Regions from separate parts of the Trinickia sp. NRRL B-1857 genome, predicted to be linked through region 2. Evidence: predicted binding sites of a transcription regulator. Region 2 holds the regulator's gene; the other holds the start of a gene.
The links. Region 2 encodes FNR, which switches genes on or off when oxygen is low (the NO sensors DNR and NnrR bind a similar motif). Its sites were predicted from a motif close to TTGATNNNNATCAA; they were not measured.
Positions count from the first base shown of each region.

Region 1 (4,405 bases), 2.6 Mb from region 2:
CCGGTTGCTGACGATGGTGCCGGCCTTCATCGTCGTGGCGCTCGGCGTGAATGCGACCGACGCGTTGCTCTATAGCCAAGTCGCACTGAGCTTCGCCCTGCCCGTGCCGATGATCGCGCTCGTGATCGTCACGAGCCGGCGCGAGATCATGGGCGCCTTCGCCAACAGCCGGCGCGTCACGGTCGCCGCCGCGGCGGCGACGCTCGTGATCCTCGCCCTGAACGTCGTGCTCGTATTGCAGAGCCTGGGGCTCATGCACTGACGCGCCGTATGCTTCGGCTATTGCGCCGATCCGACGTGGTACACCGTCGGATCGGCGTTGCCGCGAACGTCCAACACGCCCACGAGCCCTTTTCCGGCGCGCGTCAGCGCATGATCGACGAGCATGTACTTGCCCGGGTATTGCATCTTCATCTCGACGATCGCGGCGGCCCCCGGCGGCACGAGCGTCGTTTGCACGTCGTGCATCACGCCGCTCAGCGAACCGTCCTCATAGACCGTATCGAATACCCCGCCGATGATATGGAACGACGATATCTTGTTGGGCCCGCCCACGCCGAAGTAGATGCGCACGGTTTGCCCCACGTCGGCAGTCAACTCGTGCGTCTTCGTCAATGAGCCCACGGCGCCGTTGAACACGTAATACTCGGGTTGCTCGGCAGACAGTTTCGCCATATCGACTTGCTGGTGAACGTGCGCACCGAACGGTTGGCTCGTGTACATCTCGCCTTGCATCACGTAGTACTCCTTATCGACCTTCGGCAGGCCGCCCGCCGGCTCGATCAAGATCATGCCGTACATGCCCGCGGCGATGTGCTCGGGCACGAGCGGCGTCGCGCAGTGATAGACGAACAGGCCCGGATGCAACGCCTTGAACGTGAAGGTCTTTTGTTGGCCCGGCGCGACCTGCGTGTCGGCGCCGCCGCCCATCCCGCCGGTTACGGCGTGCAAGTCGATCGAATGCGTCATCTTGCTCGTGGCGGCGTTCGAAAGCGTCAGCTCGATCGTATCGCCCACGCGCGCGCGCAACATCGGTCCCGGCACTTTTTTATCGAAAGTCCAGTACGTAAAGCTCGTGCCGTTGTCGAGCTTGCCTGTCACTTCGTCGGTTTCGATCCGGTACTTGATCGTCTCCGGCGCCCGAGCGCCGACCGGCGGCGGCACCGCAGCGGGATCGCCCGCGACGCTGACCGCATTCGGGTCGGCCGGCAACGCAGCGGCTGCCGGCGCTTGCACCGTTGGCATCGGCATCGCATGGCCGTCCATACCGCCTGCGGCCGCTGCCGGTTCGACCCCGCCCACACCGCCGATGTCATGGTGCGCGGCAACGGGCGACGCGCTCGTACCGGTTACGATCAGCTTGCCTTCCATGCCCGCTTCGCGATGACCCGGTACGCTGCAAAAATAGTTGAACTCGCCCGCACGTGATGCGACGAAGCGTAGCGTCGTCCCACCGGTCGCACCGCTGAAGCGTTTCGATTCGACTTTCAAATCCGGGAACGTAATGTCATGTTCCGCGCCTTCGCTGCTGACAATCGAAATCTCCACCGTATCGCCCAATTGAACTTTGAGATCGGGATCGGTATTCCCATGTTCGTCTTCATAGACGAGCTTGCCGTCCGCAATATTCGTCTTCAATACGAAGTGGCGAACGTGACCGGTGGCCGCGGCTGTTTGAACCGCGTGCGCCGATGCGGCGGATGAATTGGCGGCAAAGCCGACGCTGGTACCGCCCGCCGCCAGTAGCGCGACGGCGAGATAAATCGGGGCGGTGATACGGAACTTGCACATGCTGTGCTCCATAGCCGAATTGAGTTTTCCGCGGCTAAATCGATTTGGATTCCTAACTAAATTGCGTATTGCCTTAACGGCAAGGAATGCGAACCCATCGCACGCGCCGCGTTCAATGCATTGCGATGTTTATGTATACGCAATGGATCGTACAGGGCGCCTCGATTAATTAAATTGACAGTTATCAAGCAAAAAAACAGATCAAATTCGACTCTGATCGGACCGCATTCGCAAGCTGCCATTTCCGGTAGCCGCGAATCGATATGGGCGCGACTGCTCGATCGGCGGCGACGGCCGCGCACGTTGATGCCCCGGCTATCGACAACCTCTTTACCTAATTCGGGTCAGGCGTTGCGGGACGCGGGCCGTACCTTTACACCGTGCGGTTTTGCCACACGCCTCGATTTCGCCAGCAAGCGCACGAGACGAGTGTCTTCGCGAGGCACCTCGGGCATATCGGGCGATCGAGCGGTCGCGCGCGATTTTCCGTTCGCATTTTTGTGCGTGCGCTCCGCTTGTTTCGCCACGGCTTCGCTGCGCTTGGCCTCGCGTTTGACCCGCCTCGCTTCGCGCGCAAGCAGCGTTGCGAAAGCCGCCTCGTCGGCTTTCAATCCCCGGCGAGATCCGCCCTTCGGTAAATCGCCTAGCGCGCCGGCTTCGAATGCCTCGACGACGACCGGATGGATGTAGCAGCGACGGCATACGGCAGGCGTATTGCGCAGCGTCGATGCAACGCTTTTCACGGTTTGCAGTAGATGCTTGCGCCCCTCGGCGGCGCTGCGCGGCTCGACCCGTCTAAGCGCTGCCAAAGCGAACACGCTGCCCGCCCACGTCCGATAGTCCTTGGCCGTGAAATCGGCGCCGCTGGCCTCGCGCAAGTATTCGTTGATGTCCGAGGAGCCCACGGGACGGTGTTCGCCTTCGTCGTCGACATATTGAAAGAGTTCGCGTCCCGGCAAATCCATGCACTGGCGCACGATGCGGGCGATCCGCGGATCGTCGACGTCGACATCGTGTTCGATCCCGCTCTTGCCGCGAAAGCGAAAACGCAGATGCGTCCCCCGCACCGCCGCGTGCCGCTTGCGCAGCGTCGTGAGCCCGAACGAGCCGTTCTCGCGTGCGTACTCGGCACTACCGACGCGCACGAGCGTGAGATCGAGCAAGCGGACGACCGTTGCCGCGACTTTTTCCCATGGCATGCCCGGCGCGCGTAGATCCCGCGCGACGCGCGCACGGATCTTCGGTAGCGCGTTGCCGAATTCGGCCATCCGCTCGTACTTCGTCGCATCGCGTATCTCGCGCCAACGGACGTGATAGCGGTACTGCTTGCGGCGGCGCGCGTCTCGGCCGGTGGCCTGCAAATGGCCTAGCGGATCGGGGCAGATCCATACGTCGGAATAGGCCGGCGGAACCGCGAGCGCGCGGATGCGAGCTAGGTCGTCGTCGTCGCTGATGCGCCGGCCGCTCGGATCGAAGTAGACGAACCGCCCTCGTACCAACTTGCGTGTGATGCCGGGCCGGCGGTCGTCGACATAGCGAAGGTCCTTGGGCAAATCGATAGGGATTGCCCGCGGCTGCGGCTGGGCGCCCGATTCGGCGTCCGCGCCCGCCTTGCCCGGTTGCGCACGCTTCGCTCGACGAGGAGTAGACATAGGAGAAACGGACACAAGCCGCGACGATGCAGTTCGCTGCAACGATGCAAGCGCTGTGCCACGACGCCTGAGATTCAAGCCTGCGCGCTCGCGTCAGCCGTAAGAGGAATCGGCACGCGGGCGCACATCGCGGCGCGTCGCGATGCCGTTCGCGCGCCACCATACGAGCGCCGCGGCGAGCGCCACAACTGCGGCCGCGCATAGAACGATCCGCATGGCAGCAACGAACGGCATGCCCGAACCGATTACCGAACCGAATACGGCCACCCCAAGCGCGGAGCCCGACTGCCGCGCCGAATTGAGCACCCCGGCCGCCACGCCGGCATGCCGCTCGTCGACTGTCGCGAGCGCGGGCGCCGTCGCGGCGGGCGTCACGTAGCCGGCGGCAAGGCCGATGGCTACAAGCGGCACGACGGCCGTCCATGCCGGCGCCCCCAACAGCAGGACAAGGAGCGCGAGCGCGCCGGCCGCATAGAGCCCGAACGCAATGCACATCGAGGCACGCGAGCCTTTGAAGCGCGACAGTCGATTGGACAACACGCCGCCGATGGCCACCATCGTCGTCATCGGCAACAAAGCCAAGCCCGTCGCGAGCGGCGAGTACGCGCGTACGCGTTGGTAGTACAAGCTCGCGACGAACAGCAAGCCGTAGAACACGAACGCGGATGCCATCGAAACGAGCGTCGAGCCGGAGAAAACACCGCTGCGAAAAAGGGCCATCGGCAGCATTGCGTCCTTGCTGCGCGACTCCACGAAGAGGAACGCCGCCCACGCAAATAGCGCGGTGACCGCGCCCGCGACGATCGCGGGCGAGCCCCACCCGAGCGGGGCGCCCTCGATCAGCACGCCGATCAGCGACGCGAGCGCCAAGATGGCCGCGAGTTGCCCGAGCGGGTCGAAGCGGCGCGCCGCCGCAGCGCGCACGTCGCGCGCTAAGCGGCGCGTCAAGGCCACGCCGACGA
Region 1 covers NZ_JBFLUK010000001.1:2,975,288-2,979,692, reverse strand. Annotated here, with positions in the region: gene AB1286_RS13250 (Nramp family divalent metal transporter) at 1-262, shown strand, start outside; gene nirK (copper-containing nitrite reductase) at 280-1,791, opposite strand; gene AB1286_RS13240 (DNA topoisomerase IB) at 2,136-3,443, opposite strand; gene AB1286_RS13235 (MFS transporter) at 3,537-4,405, opposite strand, start outside.
Region 1: a site for FNR is predicted at 1,966-1,979, ahead of nirK (copper-containing nitrite reductase). Genes of this name have one in related genera too.

Region 2 (4,405 bases):
GCCGCCACGCCCCCGCCGATGTCGAACGTGCGGATCGCGAGCGAGACGAGCGGCGAGGCGAAATCGAGCAATGCGCTCAAGCCTTCCGCATAAGCGGGCATTCCGTCGTCGTGACGGCTCGAATGGATCCAGCCGGCTAGCTCGCGGCGAAAGCGCGGGTCGTCGAATTGCCGTCGATCGGCCTCGGCGATCCATTCCGCGAGCCGCACGCGCGCCTCGTGGGCATGGACGCAGGCCAGCTCGGCGCCCTCGGCCTGGACCGCTTGCGTCAGTCGCGCGCCGACTTCCGGCGCGATGGGAGCTTCTGAGAACGGGAGCCGCGTTGTGACCCGCGCCGTGATCGCATCGAATAAATCGGCGAGCCCCGTGTCGACATGTCCGCCCGGTACGAGCCGCAGGCTTGCCAACATGTCCGGGTCGGCCGGCGACGGAAACAGCGTGATGGCATAGGCGAGCCCGAAGCGGCTCAAGGCGACGCGAAGATTGAGCAGCGCGGCGCCGCAACTGATGACGAGCTCCCGGTCGTACGGATCGGCCACGGGCAGTGCGCGAAGGCGATCGGCGTTCAACGTGACCGTATCGCCGTCGACGATGAAGCGCCACGGCTGGGTGTTATGGCTCGACGGTGCGAGTACCGCGTATCGCAGCGCGAACCGCAGCTTCTCGGCCGGGGTGGCATCGGCCGCCAGTGCGCTCGCATCGACGGACCAAGCGTCTTGAATGTGTGTATCCATCGCAAAGCCTCCTAGAGGAATGCATGTGGTGAGTACTGGCCTCATGGCCGTCGTCGTTGCCGCGACGTTGGCGGCGCACCGCACCCGTCATGAACGATGGTGACGCGTGCGCACGGCGATCGCTTTGCTCTGCATCAAGACAAACCAGACGAATTGCGCTGAAATGAACGGCGAACGAGGCGGGTGAAACACTTCAGGCAACCGTCGGTTTCCGAGGGAGGCAGCGAAATGCGAGCAATGGTCTTCGATGGACGTAGTCCCGTGTTGCAACTGCGCGATCTGCCCGAGCCGCGGCCACGGCCGGGGCAAGTTCTGATCGACGTGCGCGCCTGCGGCGTTTGCCGTACCGACCTGCACGTCGTGGACGGCGAATTGACGCACCCGAAGACGCCGCTCGTGCCGGGGCACGAGGTGGTCGGGATCGTGGCGGGGCTCGGCGAAGGGGTGACGCAGTTCGCTTTGGGCGAACGCGTCGGCGTACCTTGGCTCGCGCATTCGTGCGGCCATTGTCCGTTTTGCGCGCGCGGCAAGGAAAATCTCTGCGATGCACCGGGCTTCACCGGCTATACGATCGACGGCGGCTACGCCGAGCGAACGGTCGCCGACAGCCGATATTGCTTTCGCCTGCCGGCGCGTTATTCGGACATCGAGGCCGCGCCGCTGCTCTGTGCGGGGTTGATCGGATATCGAACGCTGTCGATGGCGGGCGATGCCGAGCGCATCGGCATTTACGGATTCGGCGCCGCGGCGCACATCGTGGCGCAGGTAGCGCGTCATCAGGGCCGCGAGGTCTATGCGTTCACGCGCCGGGGCGATACCGCGGCGCAGGCGCTCGCGCTCAAGTTAGGCGCGAATTGGGCCGGCGCGAGCGACGAGGCCGCGCCTCGCCCGCTCGATGCGGCGCTGATCTTCGCGCCGGTCGGCGCGCTCGTGCCCACGGCGTTGCGCGCCGTGGTCAAGGGTGGGGTGGTGGTCTGCGGCGGGATATATATGAGCGATATCCCGTCGTTCCCTTACGACATGCTCTGGGGCGAGCGCCGTATCGTCTCGGTGGCGAATCTCACGCGCGACGACGGTCACGCATTCATGCGGCTCGCCGATACGATCGCGCTCGACATCGCGACCACGGTCTACCCGCTGGCCGAAGCGAATCGGGCGTTGGCCGACCTGAGAGAAGGACGACTCGCAGGCGCGGCAGTGCTCGCCGTGAGCAACTGATACCATCGCAAGGGCGGGCGGAGATCATACGCGCCCCAACTCGTCGAGATTGACGATACGGATTTGCTTGCCGTGCGATTGCACGAGTCCGTCGCGCTGGAATTTGGAAAACATGCGGCTCACCGTCTCGAGTTTCATACCGAGGAAGTTGCCCATTTCCTCGCGCGTCATCCGGAGATTGAATTCGGCCGCCGAATACCCGCGCGCTTTCATGCGGCTCGACATGTTCAGGAGGAACGCGGCAACGCGTTGCTCGGCGCTCATCGTGCCGAGCAGCATCATGAGCGACGATTCGCGGACGATTTCGCCGCTCATCATGCGCAGAACCTGCTGTTGAAGACGTTTGGACTCGGCGCACATCGACTCGAGCAGCGCGTAGGGAATGATGCATACGCTGCTGTCTTCGATGGCGATGGCGTCGCTGCTATGGTGTTCGGTGCACACGCCGTCGAGCCCAAGGACTTCGCCCGCCAAATGAAAGCCCGTCACCTGCTCGCGGCCGTCGCGATGCATGACGACGGTCTTGAACGATCCGGAGCGGATCGCGTAGATGCTTTGGAAGGTATCGTTTGCGCGATACAGCGCGTCGCCGCGCTTGATGATGCGCGTTGCGCTGACGATCGAATCGAAGCGCGTCAGCTCCTGTGCGCTCAGCGTCTGCGGCATGCACGCGGAGCGCATCGAGCAGCTCGCGCAATGCTGCGCGGTGCGGCGTTCGACTCCCTTGGGGGGCGCGCAAGCCGAGGCGGATTCTCTTGGCGCCGTCGCGACATCGGCGGCGAAGGTTGCTTCGTTGAACATACGACCTCCTCAAAAGGGCGGCGCGAGCGCAAAGCAGCGCGAGAAGTCCATCTCTTGATTGGCAGTATCGGAGGTCGGGCGCTATAAAGAAATCGGCGGCGTATGAAACTGCGGTAAGTGTTGTGGAAGCTTTGTAAGGGTTGTCCTACATCAACGCGTGGTAAATGTAATAAGCCCGACGAATGGACCGTTGATCGCCGTCAAGTCCGATGTTCCGTAGCGGACGCAGACTGTATGCCGTAAGCATAAAAACCATGGGCGATAGGCCCAGGAGGAATAACTTATGTACAAACGGATCCTGGCTGCCGTGGACGGCAGTCGTGGCGCGCGTCTCGCCCTCGATGAAGCCATCAAGATCTCCAAGGCGTCGGGTGCGGAAATCGTCGCCGTGTTCGTGGTCGAACACGCACCGCAGCTTGTCGACGTCGGTGCGGTTTATATGCCCGAGCAAGGCGCCGATACGGTGCAAGTCGATGCGGCGACCGCGGCGCTCGACGAAGCGCGCGAGTTGTTGCGCGAGCATGGCGTGAGCGGCGTCGCGCGCGCGCTCGACGCCTACGGCGACGGTATCGCCCAGGTGCTCGCACGCGCGGCGGACGAGTGCGAAGCGGACCTCATCGTCATGGGCACGCACGGCCGGCAGGGCATGCGTCGCGTGCTGCTCGGCAGCGTGGCCGAGGCGCTGCTACGCAAAGCGCATATACCCGTATTGCTCGTAAGGCATACGCCCGATAAGCAGGCCGACGAGCAAGCCGATACCCTCTAATCGTTGCGCGATAGGGCCGAGTGCCATCAAACCGGACTCGGCTCGAGACGAAATCCGCATGGCAACGATAACGAAACTGCGCCGGCCGATCGTGAGATGGGCCGGCGCAGTTCGTTTAAGTTTAGGTGCGGGCGCTTCGCATCGAATCGTGCGAAGTTTATCGAGCCGGTGCGGGAGCGACTTCTGCCGTGGCGTCGTGCGCCGGAACCAATAGCACAGGGCGCGACGAGATGCGTAGGAAGCGCTCGGCCACGCTACCGAGTATGAGACGGCGAAATCCGCGGCGGCCATGCGTTCCCATGACGACGAGATCGGCGCCCGTTTCGACGGCGACACGCAAGATGCTGTGCGCGATATCGTCTCCGAGTGCGCTTGTTTCGACGACTTTGGGGGTGCCGGTCACGCCTTCGCGTTCCATCTTCGCGAGGGCCTCCTTGTTCACGCGCGAGCCTTCCTCGAACAACGCGTCGCGCACGATCGACGGATCGTAGCCGGGTGCGTCGGCGCCGACGAGCGGCACGTCGACAACGTAAAGCGGGAACACTTCCGCGTTGAATTCACGTGCCAGGCGCAGGGCCGAATCGAATGCGCGCGCGGACGTTTCACTGCCGTCGATCGGCGCGAGAATGCGTTTATACATGTCGGTGCCTCGTCGTTTAATAAGAAGTAACGCCTTTATGATCGGCGGCAACGCACTGGCGTGTGCTGATCCAAATCAAGCGAGCCGCGTGCGCTCGCCCACGAGCGACCAGGCCGCGCGCGCGGCGATCCAAGCTTCGTTCGTCGGCTCGACGACGACCTTGACGCGGCTGGTCGGGCGCGAGATGACGTGCGCATTCGCGCGATTGGCCTCATCGTCGAGTTCGATCCCGAAGAGTCCGAGCGC
Region 2 covers NZ_JBFLUK010000001.1:326,102-330,506, forward strand. Annotated here, with positions in the region: gene AB1286_RS01525 (Acg family FMN-binding oxidoreductase) at 1-734, opposite strand, end outside; gene AB1286_RS01530 (zinc-dependent alcohol dehydrogenase family protein) at 963-1,952, shown strand; gene fnr (fumarate/nitrate reduction transcriptional regulator Fnr) at 1,977-2,753, opposite strand; gene AB1286_RS01540 (universal stress protein) at 3,037-3,519, shown strand; gene AB1286_RS01545 (universal stress protein) at 3,677-4,159, opposite strand; gene AB1286_RS01550 (acetate/propionate family kinase) at 4,235-4,405, opposite strand, start outside.